DNA from 2 places in the Luteibacter sp. NPDC031894 genome. Region 1 is predicted to be linked to the other one. Evidence: predicted binding sites of a transcription regulator. Region 1 holds the regulator's gene; the other holds the start of a gene.
What was found. The regulator FliA, encoded in region 1, starts transcription of late flagellar genes. The targets are predictions, from matches to a motif close to TAAAGTTTNNCNNNCNNNGGCCGATAA.

Region 1 (9,384 bases):
CGATCTTCGTCTTGACCACGTCCATACCGACGCCACGGCCGGAGATGTCGGACACCTGGCTGGCGGTGGAGAAGCCGGGACGGAACACAATTTCGTAGCACTCGCGCTCGTCGAGACGCGCGGCCTGCTCCTCGTCCATCAAGCCCTTTTCGACCGCCTTGCGGCGCAGGACTTCAGGGTCCATGCCCTTGCCGTCGTCGGTGACGGTGATGACGATGCGGTCGCCGAACTGGCCCGCCGCGAGGCGCACGGTGCCAGCGCGCGACTTACCCTCGCGGGCACGCACGTCAGGCATTTCGATGCCGTGGTCCACGGCGTTGCGCAGCAGGTGCACCAGCGGATCGGCCAGGGCCTCCACCACGGTGCGGTCGATATCGGTGTCCTCGCCTTCCGTGACGAGTTCGATCTCCTTGCCGAGCTGCCGTGCGAGATCGCGCACGATGCGCGGGAAACGCGAGAACAGCTTGCCTACCGGCTGCATGCGCATGCGCAGCACGGCGTTCTGCAGGTCTTCGGCCACGCGCTCGAGCTCGCCGATGGCGCGTTCCATCGGATCGTTCGTGCCACGCGGCGCGAGGTTGCTCAAGCGGTTGCGAACCAATACAAGTTCGCCGGCCGCGTCGACGAGGCCGTCCAGGCGCTGCGTGTCGACGCGCACGGTGGTGTCGGCGGTGGAGGCGGCGCGCTTCTCGGTCTGCGGCTTCGCGGCTTCCGCCGCGGCGGCCGGGGCCGGCGTGGAAGGCCTTGCGGGCTGGTCGGCCGCCATGGCGGGAGCCACGGGTGCACTCGCGGACCCGGGAGCGGCCGTACCGTGCAGGCTGTCGAGCAGGGCCTCGAATTCGTCGTCGCTGATGCCGTTGCCATCCACGGACACGGCCGGAACTGCCGCGGCGGGCGCTGGCGTGGACACCGCCGCCTCCGGCTCGGCGCCGGGGGCGCCCGTGCCGTAGAGCGAGTCGAGCAATGCCTCGAATTCGTCGTCGGAAATGGTCCCCGACGCGGCGGGCGCGGGCTCGCGGTCGCTACGTGCCGCGTCGAGCATCGCCTCGAATTCGTCTTCGATGGGGTCGTACGGACGCGACGGCACGGTCGACGCCGAGCTCGCGACAACCGGTGCAGCCAACGCCACCGGCGGCGCCGATACGGCGCGGCCCGGGATCAACAGGCGGTCCAGCAGCGAACGCGGGGCGGCGTCGATCGGCACGCCGCCATCGGCGGCACGCATCATGTCGTTGAGGAGGTCGAGCGACTCCAGCAGCGCGTCCATGAAGCCCGCATTGAGCACGACGGCCCCGTTGCGCGCTTCGTTGAGGAGGTCTTCGGCCCGATGGCACAGCTCCACCATCGGATTGAGGCCGAGGAAACCCGCCCCGCCCTTCACCGTGTGGAACGCACGGAACACCGCGTTCAACAGGTCCGTGTCGCCCGGCGACGACTCGAGGTCCACGAGCTGTTCGCCCAGGCTCTCGAGCAGTTCCCGCGCCTCGATGAGGAAGACGTTGAGCAGCTCGTTGTCCAGCTCCACGCTCATAGGGCGCTCAGAAGCCGAATTCGCTGAGGAGGCGATCCACTTCGTCCTGGCTGACCTTGTCCGCGGCCGGTGCCGCGCCACCCGCCAGGGAGCCGGTCAGGCGCACCAGTTCCACCAGCGACGACTCGACCTTGGCCATGAAGGCCTCGACCTGGGCCACGCGCTGGCCGGAGAGGTCCTGCCAGGACTGCGCCTCGACCATTTCGCCGAAGCCGATGTCGCAGCTCTGCGCGAAGTCGCCCACACGCACGGCGAGGGCCGTGGCGTTGGTGGCGAAGGCGGGATCCGCCTGGTCGAGCACCAGCACCTCGTCGGCCTGGCGGGCGAGCGCCTGGGCCTGCGGGCGCAGCTTTTCGCTGAAGTCGAGCGTGCGATGCGCGGCCTGCGAGCTCATCTCGAGCACGTCGCGCAGGTGCTTGCGCGCGTCGCTCATGTTCCCCGGCACGCCATCGTGGGAAATGTCGGCCGCCAGGCGACGCGCGGATTCGTGCAGGTCGCGCGCGAGGTGGCCCAGCGCCAGGAACAGGTGCTGTTCGCGCGTGCGCAGCAGGCGGTCGAGCGCCTGTTCGAAGGCGGCCGGGTCGTCGGCGTCGAGCAGCTCGCGCAGTTCGGGAGCCACGTCGTGGCCGGTCGTAAGCATGGTGTTCATCGTCGTTCCTTAGCCCGCGGCCGCGGCGAGTCGTTCGAAGATCTTGTCGAGTTTTTCCTTGAGGGTGACCGCGGTGAATGGCTTGACGACGTAGCCGTTCACGCCGCTCTGGGCGGCCGCGATGATCTGGTCGCGGTTGTTCTCGGCCGTGACCATCAGCACCGGCATCGCCTTCAGCGCCGCGTCCGCGCGGATCGCCCGCAACAGGTCGATGCCGGTCATGTTCGGCATGTTCCAGTCGGTGACGACGAGGTCGAACGGTTGGGCGCGCAACATCGCGAGCGCGGCGTTACCGTCTTCGGCTTCCTGGATCAGGGTGTTGGTGAAGCCCAGTTCCACCAGGAGGTTCCTGACGATGCGTCGCATGGTGGAGAAATCGTCCACCACGAGGATCTTCATGTTCTTGTCCAAACTATTTCTCCGCCTTGCTACCGCGCGTTCGTCAATGCTTGTCTTTCCAACCCGACATGCGTGCCCGGAGGCGAATGAGGGCCTGGCCGTGGATCTGGCACACCCGCGATTCGCTCACGCCCAACACCGCACCGATTTCCTTCAGGTTGAGTTCTTCATCGTAGTACAGCGACATGACCAGCTTTTCGCGCTCCGGCAGTCCGTCGATCGACTGCGCCAGCGCGTCCCGCAGGCCTTCCTTCTCGAACAACCCATCCGGACCGGCGGCATCCGGGTCGGCCACGTCGATCGCCGCACCCTCGTCGCCTTCCGGCGCCGTGAGGCTCAGCAACCGCGCGCTCGCCGCGTCGGCCAGGATCTGGTTGTATTCCATGGCGTCGATGCCCAGCCGCTTCATCACTTCCGCGTCTTCGGCGTCGCCACCCGTCTCGTTTTCGATCTGCCTCGTCACCTCCGCGACCTCGCGCAACTTCCTGTGCACGGAGCGCGGTGTCCAATCCGTCTTGCGCAGTTCGTCCAGCATGGCGCCACGTATGCGGATGCCCGCATAGGTTTCGAAGCTGGCCGCGCGAGTCGGCGAGTAATTTCTTGCGGCCTCCAGCAGTCCGATCATTCCGGCCTGCATGAGGTCGTTCGCATCCACGCTCGGCGGCAGCCTGCCCATCAGGTGATAGGCGATACGGCGCACCAGCGGCGCGTGGGTTTTTACCAGTTGATCCGCCGGGATACGCGTGATCTCGAGATATTCGGTCGCGACGCTCACAGTGGCAGCCCTCCTCCCAAGTGGGACCGCTCGGCGAAAAAGCCGATGCGGCCCTGTGCCCGGGGTTCGGGTTCACCCCATGTATCGACCGACCTGGCCAAATTCTTGAATCCGACCGCGGAGCGGCTGCTCGGCCAGGCGTCGACCACGGCCGCCTGGCGGCGGATGGCCTGGCGCAGGTATTCGTCGTGCGGAACCATGCCCATGAAATCCAGGGACACGTCGAGGAAGCGATTGGTCACCCGGGACAGCTTCTCGAACAACTGCCGGCCTTCCTGGGCGTGGCGGACCATGTTGGCCACGATGCGGAAGCGGTTGACCGCGAACTCGCGGCTCATGACCTTGATCAGGGCATAGGCGTCGGTGAGCGAGGCGGGTTCATCGCAGACCACGACCACCACCTCGTCCGAGGCCGCCGCGAACATCGACACGCTGTCGGAGATGCCGGCCGCCGTGTCGACGATCAGGTACTCGGGCGCCAGGGGGTATTCGTCGAAGGCGCGGATGACGGCGGCGTGTTCGATGTTCGGCAACTGCGCCATGCGCCGCGTGCCGGACGTGGCCGGGATCACCTTCAGCCCGTGCGCCGCCTCGAGGATCAGGTCCTCGATCCGGCATTCGCCCTCCAGCATGTGGCCGAGGTGGCGGGTCGGCTGCAGGCCGAGCAGGACGTCGATGTTCGCCATGGCGAGATCGGCGTCGAGGAGGAGGACGTCACGGCCGCCCATGGCGAGCGCCATGCCGAGATTGACCGCCACCGTGGTCTTGCCCACGCCGCCCTTGCCGCCCGCGATCGCGATGCTGCGTGTGGGGCGACGGTCGGCGAGCCAGTTGAGACCGGCGGCCTGGGTGGATTCGACGTGTGTGCTCATGAAGGAAGTCACTGCCGTATAGATATGTCTGTGTCGGAGGCCGGTCAGGCCAGGGCCGCGGTCGCCGTGCCGAAGCGTTCGGCAAGCAGGGCGTCGTCGGGTTCTTCGTTGCGCTGCTTCAGCAGCTGTGCCGCGAGGCAGACCAGCTTGCGCGCGTCAGCCGTGGCGATGTCCTCGGGCACCCGCTGCCCGTCGGTCGTGTGGTCGAGCGGCAGGTTGTGGCGGATGAGGGCCGAGAGAGCGCCGCCGATCAGCGGCGCTTCGTCGAGCTTGGTGAGGATCGCGCTCTGCGGTGCCAGCGGCGCATAGGCGCGGATCGCGTTGTCAATGGCCTGGGCCTGCGCGTTGGCGGCGAGGACGAGGCACACGCGCACGTCCGAGGTGGCCCGCAGCGTGTCGAACTGCTGTTGCAGCTTGGGATCGTTGCCGGCCAGCCCGGCCGTATCCACCAGCACGGTGTGCTTGCCGCGCAACTGGAGCAGGACGTTGCGCAGGCTGGTCGCGTCGTTCGCGTTGAACACGCGCACGCCCAGCAGGCGGCCGTAGTGCTCGAGCTGCGCGCCGGCGCCGATGCGGTACTGGTCGGCGCTGATCAGCGCGACGTTGGAGGCGCCGTGGCGCAGGACGGCGCGCGCGGCGAGCTTTGCGATCGTGGTGGTCTTGCCCACGCCTGTGGTGCCGACCAGCGCGGTGACGCCGCCGCCGACCGTATCGAAGTTGCGGCCGCTCGTGCGGATGTTGCGCGAGAGCAGGCCCAACGGCAGGTAACGCGCCTGGTCCGGCGTCATGCCAGGCGGCAGTTCGGCGCAGAGTGCGCGGGCCACGTCGCCGTCGATGCCCAGGCGGGTCATCTCGCGGAGCACGCGGGCGCGCAGCGGCTGCTCGCGATCCATCTGGTTCCACGCGAGCGTCGAAAGCTGGACCTCGAGCATCTCGCGCAGGTTGTTGATTTCCGCACGCACGCCATTTACCGCGGCGTCGTTGTTCGGTACCACGGTGGCGGCGCGGACGACGTCGGCCACGCTGGCGGCCAGCGCGGCGCTGGACTGGCGCTGCGGCGCGTTCTCGTTTGCCGGCGCACCGGACTTCGCGGCGCGCTCGACGGCGGCGGCGGTCGCGGCGCGGGCCTGGTCGATGCGGGCGGCACGCTCGGTTTCGTCGCGCAGCGCACGCAACGGCGTTTCCTCGCGCTTGGGCGCTTCGAGGCCGAAGCCGGCCTCGCGCACCAGCGCTTCGTCATAATCGAGCGCGGCGATGATCTCTATGCCGTCGTCCAACCGGCGGGTGGACAGGATCACGGCATCCGGGCCCTGTTCGTCCCTTACCTGGCGCATGGCCTGGCGCATGTCCGGCGCAACGAATCGCTTGATTTTCATCTCTGTCCTGTCCTCGTCCTGGCGCCCTCATCCCGGAACGCCGCATGCCTTGGTAGTTCGCGCCCCGATCCGCGCGCTGTCTCTTCGCTTACCGCCCGAGGGCCGTCACCAGCTTGACGCGTCGGTTGTCCGGAACCTCGTTGTACGCAAGTACATGCAGGTTTTGGGCCACATGGCGGGTGAAGCGTGAAAGCCATGGACGGAGTGCCGGCGAGACCAGCAGCACCGCCGGTTCGCCCGCCGCTTCCTGGCGGCGCGCCGCGTCCGCGACGCTTTGCTGCAGGCGATCGGCAAGCCCCGGCTCGACGGCCGCGCCCGCCGGGCCGCCGCCTTGTAGGGATTGCAGCAGGATCTGCTCCAGTTCCGGCGCCAAAGTTATGACGGGAACTTCCGAACCGAGTCCGGCGATTTCCTGCACGATCTGTCGGCCGAGCGTCACGCGCACGGCTGCTGCGAGGACACCTGGATCCTGGCTCTGTCCCGCGTGCTCGGCAAGGGACTCGACGATGCCGCGGAAGTTGCGGATCGGCACGCGCTCGGCGAGCAGGTTCTGCAGCACTTTGACCACGGCGCCAAGCGAGAGGCGCTTCGGCACCAGGTCTTCCACCAGCTTCGGTGTCTGCTGGGCGAGGCGGTCGAGCAGCTGCTGCACGTCCTGGTGGCCGATGAGCTCGTGGGCGTGGTTCTGCAGGATGTGAGAGAGGTGCGTGGCGATCACGGTAGCCGGGTCGACCACGGTGTAGCCCAGCGTCTGCGCGTGCTCGCGCATGCCCGGTTCGATCCACACCGCGTCCAGGCCGAAGGCGGGATCGCGCGTGGCGATACCGTTGATGGTGCCGTGCACGCGACCGGGATCGATCGCGAGCATGCGCTCGGTGTGGATCTCCGCCTCGCCCATGGGCACGCCCATCAACGAGATGCGATAACCGTGCGGAGCGAGGTCGAGGTTGTCGCGGATGTGCACCGACGGAATCAGGAAGCCCAGTTCCTGCGAGAGCTTGCGGCGCACCGATTTGATCCGCGCCATCAATTCGCCACCCTGTGCCTTGTCCACCAGGGGAATGAGGCGATAGCCGACTTCCAGGCCGATGGTGTCCACCTGGGCGACGTCCTCCCATGACAGTTCCAGCCGCTCGGCCGGCGGGGCCGATTCCAGCGCCAGCTCGGTGCCCGGCGCGCCCGCACCGGCGGCGGGGCCAGCGGCGGCTTCCAGTTGGTGCTGGTGCAGTTTCCAGGCGGCGAAGCCGGCGATCCCGGCCAGGATCAGGAACGGAAGATTGGGCATCCCGGGAATGAGTCCCATCGTACCGAGCACCGCGGCGGCGACGCCCAGCGCCTTCGGCTGGCCGAAGAGCTGGCCCATCACGTGCTTGCCCATCTCCTGCGACTTCGACACGCGGGTGACGATCACGGCCGTGGCGATCGAGAGCATGAGGCCGGGCACCTGCGCCACGAGGCCATCGCCGATGGTCAGCAACGTATACGTGCGCGCGGCTTCGGCGGCCGAGAGGCCGTGCTGGAGCATGCCGATGAAGAAGCCACCGATGATGTTGATCGCGAGGATCAGCATGCCCGCGGTGGCGTCGCCCCGGACGAACTTGGACGCACCGTCCATCGAGCCGTAGAAATCCGCTTCCTCGCGCACTTCCTGGCGGCGCTCGCGCGCCTGCTCCTGCGTCAAGAGGCCGGCGTTGAGGTCCGCGTCGATCGCCATCTGCTTGCCGGGCATAGCGTCGAGGGTGAAGCGGGCGGTCACTTCGGACACGCGGGTCGCACCCTTCGTGACGACCACGAAGTTGATGATGGTGAGAATGGCGAAGACGACGAAGCCGACGGCGAAATTGCCGCCGATGACGAACTCGCCGAAGGCCTCGATGACCTTGCCCGCGGCGCCGGGTCCGTTGTGGCCGTGCAACAGCACGACGCGGGTGGAGGCGATGTTCAACGCCAGGCGGAGCAAGGTGGCGAACAGCACCACCGTGGGGAACGAGGCCAGTTCCAGTGGCCGCATCACGTACATCGTGGCCAGCAGGATCACCAGGGACAACGCGATGTTGAAGGTGAACAGCAGGTCGAGCACGAACGGCGGCAGGGGCAGCATCATCATGCCGAGCATGATCAGCATCGCCACCGGCGCCGCGATGCCGCGGCGGCCGATCTGGCGGAACGTGCCCATGAGGGTGGTGGAGGCTGCCATCGTCAGTTGTCCATGCGGTAGGGACCCATGAGATCAGGGTCGATGTCCTGCTTCGGGAGATCGGGCGGGAGGTCGCCCATGGCGATCGCCTGCTTCAACCGGAACACGTAGGCCAGGATCTGGGCCACGGCGATGTAGAGCGCCGAGGGGATTTCGCGTCCGATGTCCGTCGTGTGATACAAGGCGCGTGCCAACGGCGCGGCTTCGACCACCGGCACCTTGGCGCCGCCGGCCACGTCACGTATCTGCTGGGCGATCAGGTCCACGCCCTTGGCCACCACGCGCGGCGCGCCCATGCGGTCTTCGTCGTATTTCAGGGCCACGGCGAAATGGGTCGGATTGGTCACGATCACGTCCGCCGTCGGAACGTCTTCCATCATGCGGCGCCGGGACATCTGCTGCTGCATCTGACGGATTTTCGACTTCAGTTCCGGACTGCCCTCGTTTTCCTTGTGCTCGTCCTTCACTTCCTGCTTCGTCATCTTCATCTTCTTGGTGAAGCTGAATTTCTGCCACGGCGCATCGACCAGGGCGATCGCGCCGAGCGCACAGGCGAAGACGAGCGAGGCATGCCCAAGGGTGCTGAGGGCATGGGCAATGCCATTGGCGACCGGCCCCGTACCGGCGGCGTACATCTCCTGCGTGGAGCGACGCAGGAACCACACGAGCGCGCCGCCGATCAGGATCAGCTTGAGCAGTGACTTGCCCAGTTCCACGAGGCCGTTCATGGAGAACAGCCGCGAGAATCCCTTGATCGGGTCCAGGCGGTCGAACTTGGGAATGAGCGCCTGGCCCGAGAAGTTCAGCCCGCCCATCAAGGCAGGCGCCGCGATCGCGGCGACCATGGTCACGGCGAAGACCGGACCCAGCAGCCTCAAGGCTTCCAGCGCCGCCGACATCAGGGCGTGGCTGAGGCCATTGGCGGCAAAAAGATCGTCGCGCGAATAGCGCAAGCCGACGTGCATGATGTTGGCGGCATGCAAGGCCATCTGTTCGCGCGAGGCGATGATCGTGGTCACGCCCGACAGCACCACGACGGCCGTCGAGAGATCACGCGAACGCGGCAGGTCGCCCTTCTCGCGGGCTTCGCGAAGGCGTTTGTCACTAGGAGCTTCGGTGCGGTCTTCCTTATCGGTCTCGCTCATGGCGACGCGCTCCCGATAAGCCCGCGCATGGTTTCCCAGGCGTCGGTCTGCAATGAGTCGAACGCGCCAGGGAGGGCGCGCAGCGCGAGCCATACGGCCAACAGGCCGAGGCAGATGGTGATGGGAAAACCGACGGCGAAAAGATTCATGGACGGCGCCGAACGGCTGATCGCCCCGAAGCCGAGGTTCACCACCAGGGTGGCGGTGAGCGCCGGAAGCGCCACGCGCACCGCGCCCGCGAAAAGGTGGCCGGCGAAGCCAAGCACGCCCCACACGCCGTCCGCACCGACGCCCTGGGTGCCGACGGGCAAGCTGCGGAAGCTGTCCGCGAGTAGCGAGATGAGCTGCAGGTGGCCGTTCATCACCAGGAAAAGCAACGTCACCAGCATCGTGTAGAACTGGCTCAGCACCGGCGTCGTACCGCCCACGCCCGGGTTCAC
Region 2 (9,384 bases), on a different contig from region 1:
CGCAGACGGTGGTGGCGGTGTACTCCTCGCGGGCAAGACCGAAGCGCAGGCGCAGGTCCAGCACGGGAACGATCGCGCCGCGCAGGTTGAGCACGCCGAGCACGTAGGACGGAGCCTGCGGAATGCGCGTGACGGGCGTCCAGCCACGGATTTCACGGACGGCGAGGATGTCGACGCCGTACTCCTCGTTCCCGAGGTTGACGGTGAGGTACTGCGCGGCCTCGTCGGACGCGGCGGTGGCGGAATTGGCTTGCTCGTTCATGTCGTTCCCACGGCGGATCGGATCGGCGGTTCGGGACCCCTTCCCAAGGGGTATCGGCCGCGGCCGTTGGGACTTGAGGGGGAAATCCGTGACTGCTGGCCCCAGGAGAGGTATTGCGGTCATCTGGTGTAGGAGCCGCTATAGCGGCGAGAGCATCCTTGCCGCTATGTCGCAAGGTCTTCTCGCCGCTATAGCGGCTCCTACATCACCAGGGGCTCGCAGGCAGCCTCAGGCAGCCTTCTTGCGGCCCTGCATGCGAACCAGCCCAGCCACGTCGGCAATGAGCGCCACGGAGCCATCGGCCAGGATCGTCGCGCCGGAAATCCCCGCCACGCGGCGGTAGTTGGCTTCCAGCGACTTCACCACCGCCTGCTGCTGGCCGATGAGTTCGTCGACGAAAAGACCGATGCGCGTGCCCTCGCCTTCCACGACGATGACAATGCCTTCGTCGATCGCCCGGCGACGGCCATCGCAGCCGAACACGTCGAAGAGACGAACGATCGGCAGCCAGTGGTCGCGGAAGCGGAATAGCTCGCCGCCGCCCGCCACGCTGCGCACGGCGTCCGGCTTCACCTGCACCGATTCCACGATGGAAACCAGCGGGACGATGTAGGTCTCCTCGCCCACCGCGGCGGTGAGGCCGTCGATGATGGCGAGCGTGAGCGGCAGCGTGATCGTGAAGGTCGTACCGCTGCCCTGTGTGCTGCGGATACCGACGGTGCCGCCGAGGTCCATGACGTTGCGACGGACGACGTCCATGCCCACGCCACGTCCCGAGAGGTCGGTGGTGGCGGCGGCGGTGGAGAACCCGGCTTCGAAGATCAGGTCGGCCACGGCCTCGTCGGTCATGCCGTCACCGGAGGCGATGATGCCGCGCTGCACGGCCTTCGCCACGATGGCGTCGCGGTTCAGGCCGGCGCCATCGTCGGCGACTTCCACCACGATGGAACCGCCACGATGGAAGGCTTCCAGGCGCAGGGTGCCTGTGTCGGACTTGCCTGCGGCGAGACGCCTCGCGGGGCCTTCCAGGCCATGGTCGATGGCGTTGCGCACGAGGTGGACCAGCGGATCGCCAATCTTCTCGAGCACGGTCTTGTCGAGCTCGGTGGTCTCGCCGCGCAGGTCGAGCACCACTTTCTTCTCGAGCTTCTGCGCCAGATCGCGGACCAGGCGCGGAAAGCGGTTGAACACCGTGCTGATGGGCAGCATGCGGATGCTCATGACGCTTTCCTGCAGCTCGCGCGTATGGCGGCCCAGCTGGGCGAGGCCATGGCGCAGCATTTCCAGCTGCGACGCATCGACGCCGTCATGAAACTGGCTGAGCATCGACTGCGTGATGACCAGTTCACCCACGAGGTTGATCAGGGTGTCGATCTTCTCGATGCCGACGCGGACGGAACTGGATTCGCTGTTAGCGGCCACGTCACGCACGGCACGCGGCGCGGACGGCGCCGCCGGAGCGGCAGCAACCGGCGCCGGCGCGGCGATACGCGGTGTCAGGCTGAGGTCGCAATCGCCGTCGACCCAGTCGAACACACCTTCGACAGCGGCGCGCTTGCCGCCGGCATCGAGGTGGAGCGTCCAGCCAAGGTAGGACGACGAGGCATCCATATCGGCCAGCGCGGGAAGCTTGCTGACGTCGCACTCGACGCGCAGCGGACCCATGGCGCCGAGTTCGCGGAACATGCGTGCCGGGTCGTTGCCGGTCTTCAGCAGGTAATCGAATGGGCGGAACGCGATGTCCCAGCCCTCGATCGCCTCGACGGGCGCGGCGACCTTTGCTGCCGCCGGTGCGGCGACGCTACCGCCCGATACCATCGCCGAGAGCTCGGCCAGCAGCGCCTGGCTCTCGGCCGTCGCCGCGGGCTTGCCCGCCATCGACAGCGCGAGCATGTCGCGCACGGTGTCGCCGGAGCGGAGCAACAGCTCCACCACGGCCTTTTCCATGGGACGGCGGCCGCTACGGACCTCGTCCATCAGGTTCTCGGCCACGTGGGTGAAGGCTGCCACGTCGGTGAATCCGAACGTGGCCGCGCCACCCTTGATCGAGTGGGCGGCACGGAACACGACATTGATCAGTTCCGGGTCGTCCGCACCCTCATCCAGCGCGAGGAGCGCCTGCTCCATGGCGTCGAGGCCGTCGAGGCTCTCCTCGTGGAACGCCTTGTGGAATTGCGCCAGATCGACTTTGGACATGAGGGTGGATCCTGGATTACCGGAACGTCTTGGAGCGGATTAACCGAGCACGCGGGCCACGGTGGCCAGCAGCTGGTCGGGGTCGAACGGCTTCACCAGCCAGCCGGTGGCACCGGCCGCCTTGCCTTCCATCTTCTTTTCCGGGTTCGACTCGGTCGTGAGCATGAGGATGGGCACGCCGCTGTAACCGGCCATCGTGCGCATCTCGCGGACCATGGAGATGCCGTCCATCACCGGCATGTTCACGTCCGCCAGCACCAGGTCGAACTTGGTGCCGCGCGCCGTATCCAGCGCAACCTGGCCGTTATCGGCCTCGTCCACGTCGTGGCCCGCGCCACGCAGGGTGAAGGCCACCATGCTGCGCATGGAGGCCGAGTCGTCTACCGCAAGAATCTTTGCCATCGGAGCACCTTCAGTTCACGCCGGCGTGGGCCGGCAGTTCGATCAAAGCATCAAGACCCAGCACGGACACGCCGCGCCGGAGGCTGTCACTGACACCGGTCCAGGCGACCGGAAGGCCGGCCGCACGGGCGTCGCGGGAGAACGCCGCGAGCACTTGCAGGGCCGCCGTGTCGACCTGGGCCACGGCCGTGCCGTCGAGTTCGACGGGCCCGCCGGCGGCCAGGACAGCCAGCAGCGTATCGCGCAGCGCGGGCGCCGCGGCGATACGCAGGTCGGCATCCAGCGCCAGCGGATCGCGGGGGGCGTCTTTGGAGGATTTCTTCGCCATCGTCCGTACCGTTGGGACCCTTGGCGCGCATCGCCCGGGGGTCGTTCGATGGGCTTATCGGCTTGGTGGGGGAAAGCTTTAGGGGTGTGGGTTGCCCCTCGTTTGTTCCGGCACGCACCTCCCGGACCCAGGGAAGCACGAACCTTACTGATGATTCTGCCGAAGAAGCTTGAACTGTGACGACAAAAGTCCCTCAAGCAAAAGAGGATCCCGGACGTAGCTCAGGTACAGGAGAACCGGAAATTCAGGGAATCCCTGCTCAGCCGGCTCTTCATCGAACAGGTCAAAATTCACTTTAAGCACCGCGACTTCTTCACCTTCGTATTTATGGGAGTAATACACGCCGCCCTGATAGTCACTCTCCCTCTCCTCCATAGCCACGTCCAAAGACAGTTCAACCTCGTTCTTGCTTCGAGAAGAGACTTGTTTTGACATCCGTAAAGAATGAAATAGCGCATGACCCTAATGTTGCTACTCTTCAGCGACTCAGCCTCCCCACTCCACAGATCGTCTAGAAGCGACTTCTTAGTAATTGGTGATCAAACTCTCAGAGAAATTCAATCCCACCAGACTCCGAATCTATCTCGAGAGCAAAATGAAGCGACATCAAGAATCCTCAACAAGGATAGGAAGAATATCCAACGAGTCTCTTAGATCTCCAGCGACCTCGGTTGCGAGCTGAAGCAGCTCTCAAACCAGGTCCTAGACCGCCCAAACATCCTCCCGGCCTCCTTCAGATGCCGCGCCAAGATCGAGTTCGCCACGTCGCGTCACAAGGAAGCGGATTTTGCGTCGTTCAGAGCGAGCGCCAACGCTTCGGCCGCATCGCGTTGCCCACCGATCACCGTATATATGAGACATACCCATGTCGCTGCGTCAATGTAGTGCCCTCGGGATATCCAGCCGTCAAGACTTTTTGCGAGGACCTTTCGACCCCAAGCGAAAATCTCTTCCCGCTCTTCACTGAGGTTCTCCCAGGACGACGCCACGGCGTAGCCAAACTTCCTCGGTGAAGCCGCACTACCTCGTTTAACGGCACCGGTACCGACGAGCGTTTCGTATTCAGATGTCGCGCGACCGGGCTCGCCTGCGAGCAGAGCCACAGGCATAAATTGATCGAATCTAAGTCCCTTCATATGTGCCGGTAGATAGGCATGCTCGTCATACGCCGCCACTAGCTCCGATCGGAGCGCCGCCTTCCAGACGCCAACATCGATCGCATCGCCCGATAGCCATTCCGCCACCCCTAGTGCCTCATTGAGCCTATAGATGTGAAATTCCGGAGCGGTACCGAAGTCTTCCCTGAGGTCAATCGCACCACGAAGCCACTCGCGACACTTTGGAATCGAATCTCGAACATCGTTGAGCAAACCCACAAAACCTGCCAGGGCGATGAACTCAACGAGGCTCCGAGCCACATTTCCCATTGGCCTGTCAGGACGGAATCTCGCTTCGTTCACGAAGGAAATCGTGAATTCCTTCATGCTCTTCGTAATCAGCTTTTCATCGAACTTCATGAAGAGTTGCAAACCTTGCCGCCGCAGTAGCGGACCTGATAGGAGTTTTTGCGTTACCCGACCAACCGTATTCCTTCTCCTTAACGTCGGGTCGAAGGAGCTTGAAGTGTTAGGGCGAAAGCCGGGTAAGGGGCGCACGTAAAGACGCAGAATGATGGAGCACAACAGTTCCCGTCATGGCTGGCATATGCCACTGCCGTGGTGCGACACCACCAGTGCGGCAACTGTGGGCGGGTCAAATATCGTTCACTGAACCCCGTAGATCGCCCGGCGCAGGGCAACCTGAGCATCCGCCGCTGCTGTGCGCGACGCAGCTGCTCTTGTTTGTCCAGCGTGGTCTGCTGCGCCGAGGCGTTACCGCCGGCCCCGATCGCAAGCAGGGAAATCAGCCCGTATGCCGTTGTGCGCCAACGGCCTTCCCCTGAAAACCTCATTTTCCTGCTACTCCAAACCGTCCTGGTTCAAGGGCGCGCGGGAACTCTCTCGAGTGCCGCGGCCCGGCTCTTCATCGCTCGATTTCGGCAGGCAACCCCCAAACTTTAGGGCCGCCCGACGATTACGAAATTTCCTGAAGCGAATTATGATTTTTTCTTAATTTCACCAGTAAACGTCGTATTCATATCGACACACTGTCATGAGCGGGAAAGACTCGACCTTCGTTAGCGCTCGACGAGACGCGTGTGTCCACGCGCATCCGATCCGCGCGCGGGGCTTTGGCCTGTGGCCGTTGCGGGGAGCAATTTCAATGAAGAATGTCGATCGGTTCCAGCGCGCGGGGACGCGCCGTCATGTAGGCCTGCACCGATTCGCGCGCCGCGCTCTTGCGACTTCGGTCTTGCTGGCGTGCGCCCACGTGGCAACGGCGCAGTCGTTGACTGGCGGGCTCTATGGACATGAATCCGCCGGCACGGGGGTGACAGTCCGCGTCGCGAGCTCGGCCACGGGCTTTCATCGGGACGTAACGCCCGACGCCGACGGCCGGTACTCGGTCGCCGGGCTCAATCCCGGAACGTACCAGGTGACCCTCATCCGCAACGACCAGCCGCTCGGCACCTACGACGTGGTCGTCAACCCGAACCGCAACGCATCCGTACCGGACCTCGGCGCGGCCACGGCAGCGACACCAGCGGACGCCGACGCAAGCGACCTGGCCGGCGTGCAGGTCTCGGCCACGGCGATGGCGACGAACATCATGCCGATCGACGTCAGCACGCCCGAACTCAGCACCAGCTACAACTACAAGCTAATCGATGCCCTGCCCGTCGACCGCAGCCCGGAAAGCGTGGCGAGGCTGGATTCCAGCGTCCGCTTCGACCAGCACAACACCGGTTTCGTCTCCATCGGTGGCGCCAGTCCGGCGGAGAATCGTTACTACTACAACGAGTTCGACGTCACCAACGACAAGACCTCGCTAGGTTCCACGACGCTGCCTGCCGAGGCTATCAGCGACACCCAACTGATCACCGGAGGCGCCAGCGCTTCCTGGACGAACGCCACCGGCGGCGTGCTCTCCTCGACGATCAAGCAGGGTAGCAACCAGTTCCGTGCCGGCTATTCGTTGTACTTCACGCCGCCGACCTCGCGCTGGTTGAACCCGCGCGGCCACAACACGCTGAACGCGATCGGCGACTACACCAGCTACACCTCGGCCAACAATCACGACGGCGTGGCCCAGCAATATCTCTGGGCCTCCGGCGCCCTGGTGAAAGACAAGCTCTTTTTCTTCGCGCTGCTGGGTAACGATCCGGCGAGCAAGAGTCAGGCTTACAACCAGACGCAGAAGCAGGTCTCCAGCGACCGCGACAAGAATTACCTGCTCAACCTGACCTGGAACATCACGGGCAACCAGTCGCTGAACGTCCTCGCACATCGCGACTACTCGCAGACCTTCAATAATTTCTACGATCTCGACGAAGACTACGACCCCAGATCCGTGGGCGCGTATCGCGCCTGGAGCCAGACTCGCACGGACAGCCGCTTCCTCATCGGCAACTACCACTGGCAGATCAACGACGACCTGGCGTTACGCCTGATGGGCGGTTACCTCGGCTCCATCGTGTATTCGCCAAGCTCCGGCGAGCAGGACACCGCCTTCCCCTACGTCACGTCCTATGACACCGCCACCCAGGTGCAGACCAACATCGGACGCAATAACGCCGCATACGTGTACTCGCCGTCCGACTATTGGCGCCGTGGCTGGAAAGGCGACCTCACTTGGCAGCTGGGCGATCACAAGCTGGTGTTCGGCGGCGAGTACTACAAGCACTCCCTCGCCAGCACCACCAACTCGGTGCCGGCTGGCTGGTTCACTTACTACAACCAGGCCAACGTCGCCTTGCTCAATGGTTCGCTGTCGCCTGCCGAAGGGCGCTATGTAAGCCAATATGTGGACCTTGAAGGTGGCTCATTCGAGACGATCAACAAGGGCGCCTATGTGGAGGATTACTGGCAGGCCACGGATCGCATGCTGCTCTACGGCGCCTTGCGCTGGGACAACTACATCTACAAGGACGGCGTGGGCAACCAGTTCATGCGGCTGCCCACCACGTCGCCGCGGCTTGGCTTCTCCTGGGACGTGAATGGCGACAGTACGCTCAAGGTCGGCGGCAGCCTCGGCAAATATTCCATCCCGCTCCCGTCTTCCTTCAGCTTCGGCGTCGCGGAGCCGCGCACCACGTATACCAACTACTACACCTACACCGGCGTCGACCCGAACACGCAGGCCCCCATCGGACTCAGCCAGATCGGCAGCACCTACTACTACAACCAGGGTGTGCCGACACCCGCACAGATCGCCGCCACGAACGTCAAGGCGCCTTACCAGTACGAGGCCCAGCTCTACGTGCAGAAGCAGCTCACGCCCGAGTGGTCGGGCCTGGTGCAGCTGGGCTGGACCGATCTGCGCCGTGTCGTCGAGGACACCTGTTACGGCGGCGGGGTGCAGGCTTACGCGCAGTCGCACGGCTACCCCGGCTACGAGCAGAACGACACCACCTGTTGGCTGGTGAACCCGGGCGAGAAGTTCACCCTGAAGCGCGACTATGACGGCGACGGCCAGGTCGAGGCCCTCGATATCCCGGGCGCCGCGATCGGCATACCCCGGCCGAAGCACAAGTACTACAACCTCAAGCTCGGCCTGACGCATGCGTCGTCACCGGCGGAACCGTACTTCCTCAACCTGAGCTACACCTACGCCCGTGAGTACGGCAATACCAATGGGTTGATCGACGAGGAGCGCCGCAACGCCGGCTGGATCGGCCAGACCACCGCTTTCAACTATCCCGCCGTGATGGCCGGCAGCAACGGCAACCTCGCCGGCGACATTCGCCACAGCCTCACCGCCACGGGGACCTATGACTTCGCCAATGGCTTGTCGTTGGGCGGCGTGTTCACGGCGCACACCGGCGCGCCGACCAGTTGCATCGGCACGGTGCCCGACAGCAACGACCCCGCGTATCCCCTCGGCGCGGCCACGCATTATTGCGATGGCGTCGTCGACAAGCAGGGCACCGATCGTCGGCTGCCGTTCTTCTGGCAGCTCGATCTCTCGGCCACGTACCACTGGACGATCAACGCGGCCAACGACCTCAGCCTGCAACTCAGGATGACCAACGTCACCAATCGCCAGGGCACGATCGACATCAACCAGGCTTACGATACGGGGTCGCTCATCGGCGACAGCACGACCCAGAGCGTGAACTACCACGCCGCCACCTGGCAGATCCCGCGCACGACGAGCATGGTGCTGCGGTACACGTTCCAGTGAAGGAGTTTCGATGAAGCGTTGGCTCGTCGCAGGCCTGTGCCTGCAAGCGGTTTCCTGTCTCGCGGCGGCGCCGACAGCGCATGCGGCAACGGACTTGCCGTTGATTCCCTTGCCGGCGGAGGTGCGGCCAGCGACCGGGTCGCTGGCCATCGACGCCCATACCGTCATCGCCTATCCGCCGGGCGATAAGGCAGCGAAGGCCTCGGCGGAATACCTCGCCGCCGAGCTCAACCGCAGCCGTGGCTTGTCGCTGGCGGTGACGTCGTCCGCGCAACCGCCCCGCGGGGCGATCTCGCTGCGGATCGACCCCAAAGCCGGCATGGACAAGCCCGAGGGTTATACGCTGGACGTTGGTGCCGACGGCGTTCGTATCGCGGCGCGAGACGATGCAGGATTGTTCTACGGCGCGGTCACCCTCTGGCAACTGGCGACCGCCGACGGCAGGCACGGCGCCACGCGCATTCCCGAGGTGGCGATCCGCGACTGGCCACGCTTCGCGTGGCGCGGGCTGATGCTCGACGTGGTCCGGCATTTCCACGACGTGGCGACGGTGAAGCAGGTCCTCGACACGATGGCCGAGCACAAGCTCAACGTTTTCCACTGGCACCTCAGCGACGACCAGGGCTGGCGTATCGAGATCAGACGCTATCCGAAACTCACCAGCGTCGGCGCTTGGCGTACGCCGCCAGGGGCCGGCACGCACGGCGAGCCCGAACGCTATGGTGGTTTCTATACGCAGGCGCAGATTCGCGAGGTAGTCGCTTATGCGGCCGCACGCCACATCACGGTGGTGCCCGAGCTGGACATGCCAGGCCATGCGCAGGCCGCGGTGGCCTCCTATCCCGACATTGTCGGCGTCACCGCCGAACATCCCAAGGTGTCCGTGGACTGGGGCGTGAACCCCTACCTGTAC

Region 2: a site for FliA is predicted at 3,243-3,269, ahead of ACQKIE_RS00495 (STAS domain-containing protein). Genes of this name have one in related genera too.

What each region holds. Positions count from the first base shown of each region.
Region 1 covers NZ_JBNNMV010000003.1:285,183-294,566, reverse strand. The annotation lists gene ACQKIE_RS11320 (chemotaxis protein CheA) at 1-1,531, opposite strand, end outside; gene ACQKIE_RS11315 (protein phosphatase CheZ) at 1,539-2,180, opposite strand; gene cheY (chemotaxis response regulator CheY) at 2,190-2,591, opposite strand; gene ACQKIE_RS11305 (RNA polymerase sigma factor FliA) at 2,623-3,354, opposite strand; gene ACQKIE_RS11300 (MinD/ParA family protein) at 3,351-4,226, opposite strand; gene flhF (flagellar biosynthesis protein FlhF) at 4,271-5,602, opposite strand; gene flhA (flagellar biosynthesis protein FlhA) at 5,691-7,799, opposite strand; gene flhB (flagellar biosynthesis protein FlhB) at 7,802-8,944, opposite strand; gene fliR (flagellar biosynthetic protein FliR) at 8,941-9,384, opposite strand, start outside.
Region 2 covers NZ_JBNNMV010000001.1:94,563-103,946, reverse strand. The annotation lists gene ACQKIE_RS00510 (chemotaxis protein CheW) at 1-262, opposite strand, end outside; gene ACQKIE_RS00505 (chemotaxis protein CheA) at 491-2,458, opposite strand; gene ACQKIE_RS00500 (response regulator) at 2,498-2,860, opposite strand; gene ACQKIE_RS00495 (STAS domain-containing protein) at 2,871-3,188, opposite strand; gene ACQKIE_RS00490 (hypothetical protein) at 3,333-3,623, opposite strand; gene ACQKIE_RS00485 (hypothetical protein) at 3,959-4,705, opposite strand; gene ACQKIE_RS00480 (TonB-dependent receptor) at 5,451-8,471, shown strand; partial or broken gene ACQKIE_RS00475 (beta-N-acetylhexosaminidase) at 8,533-9,384, shown strand, end outside.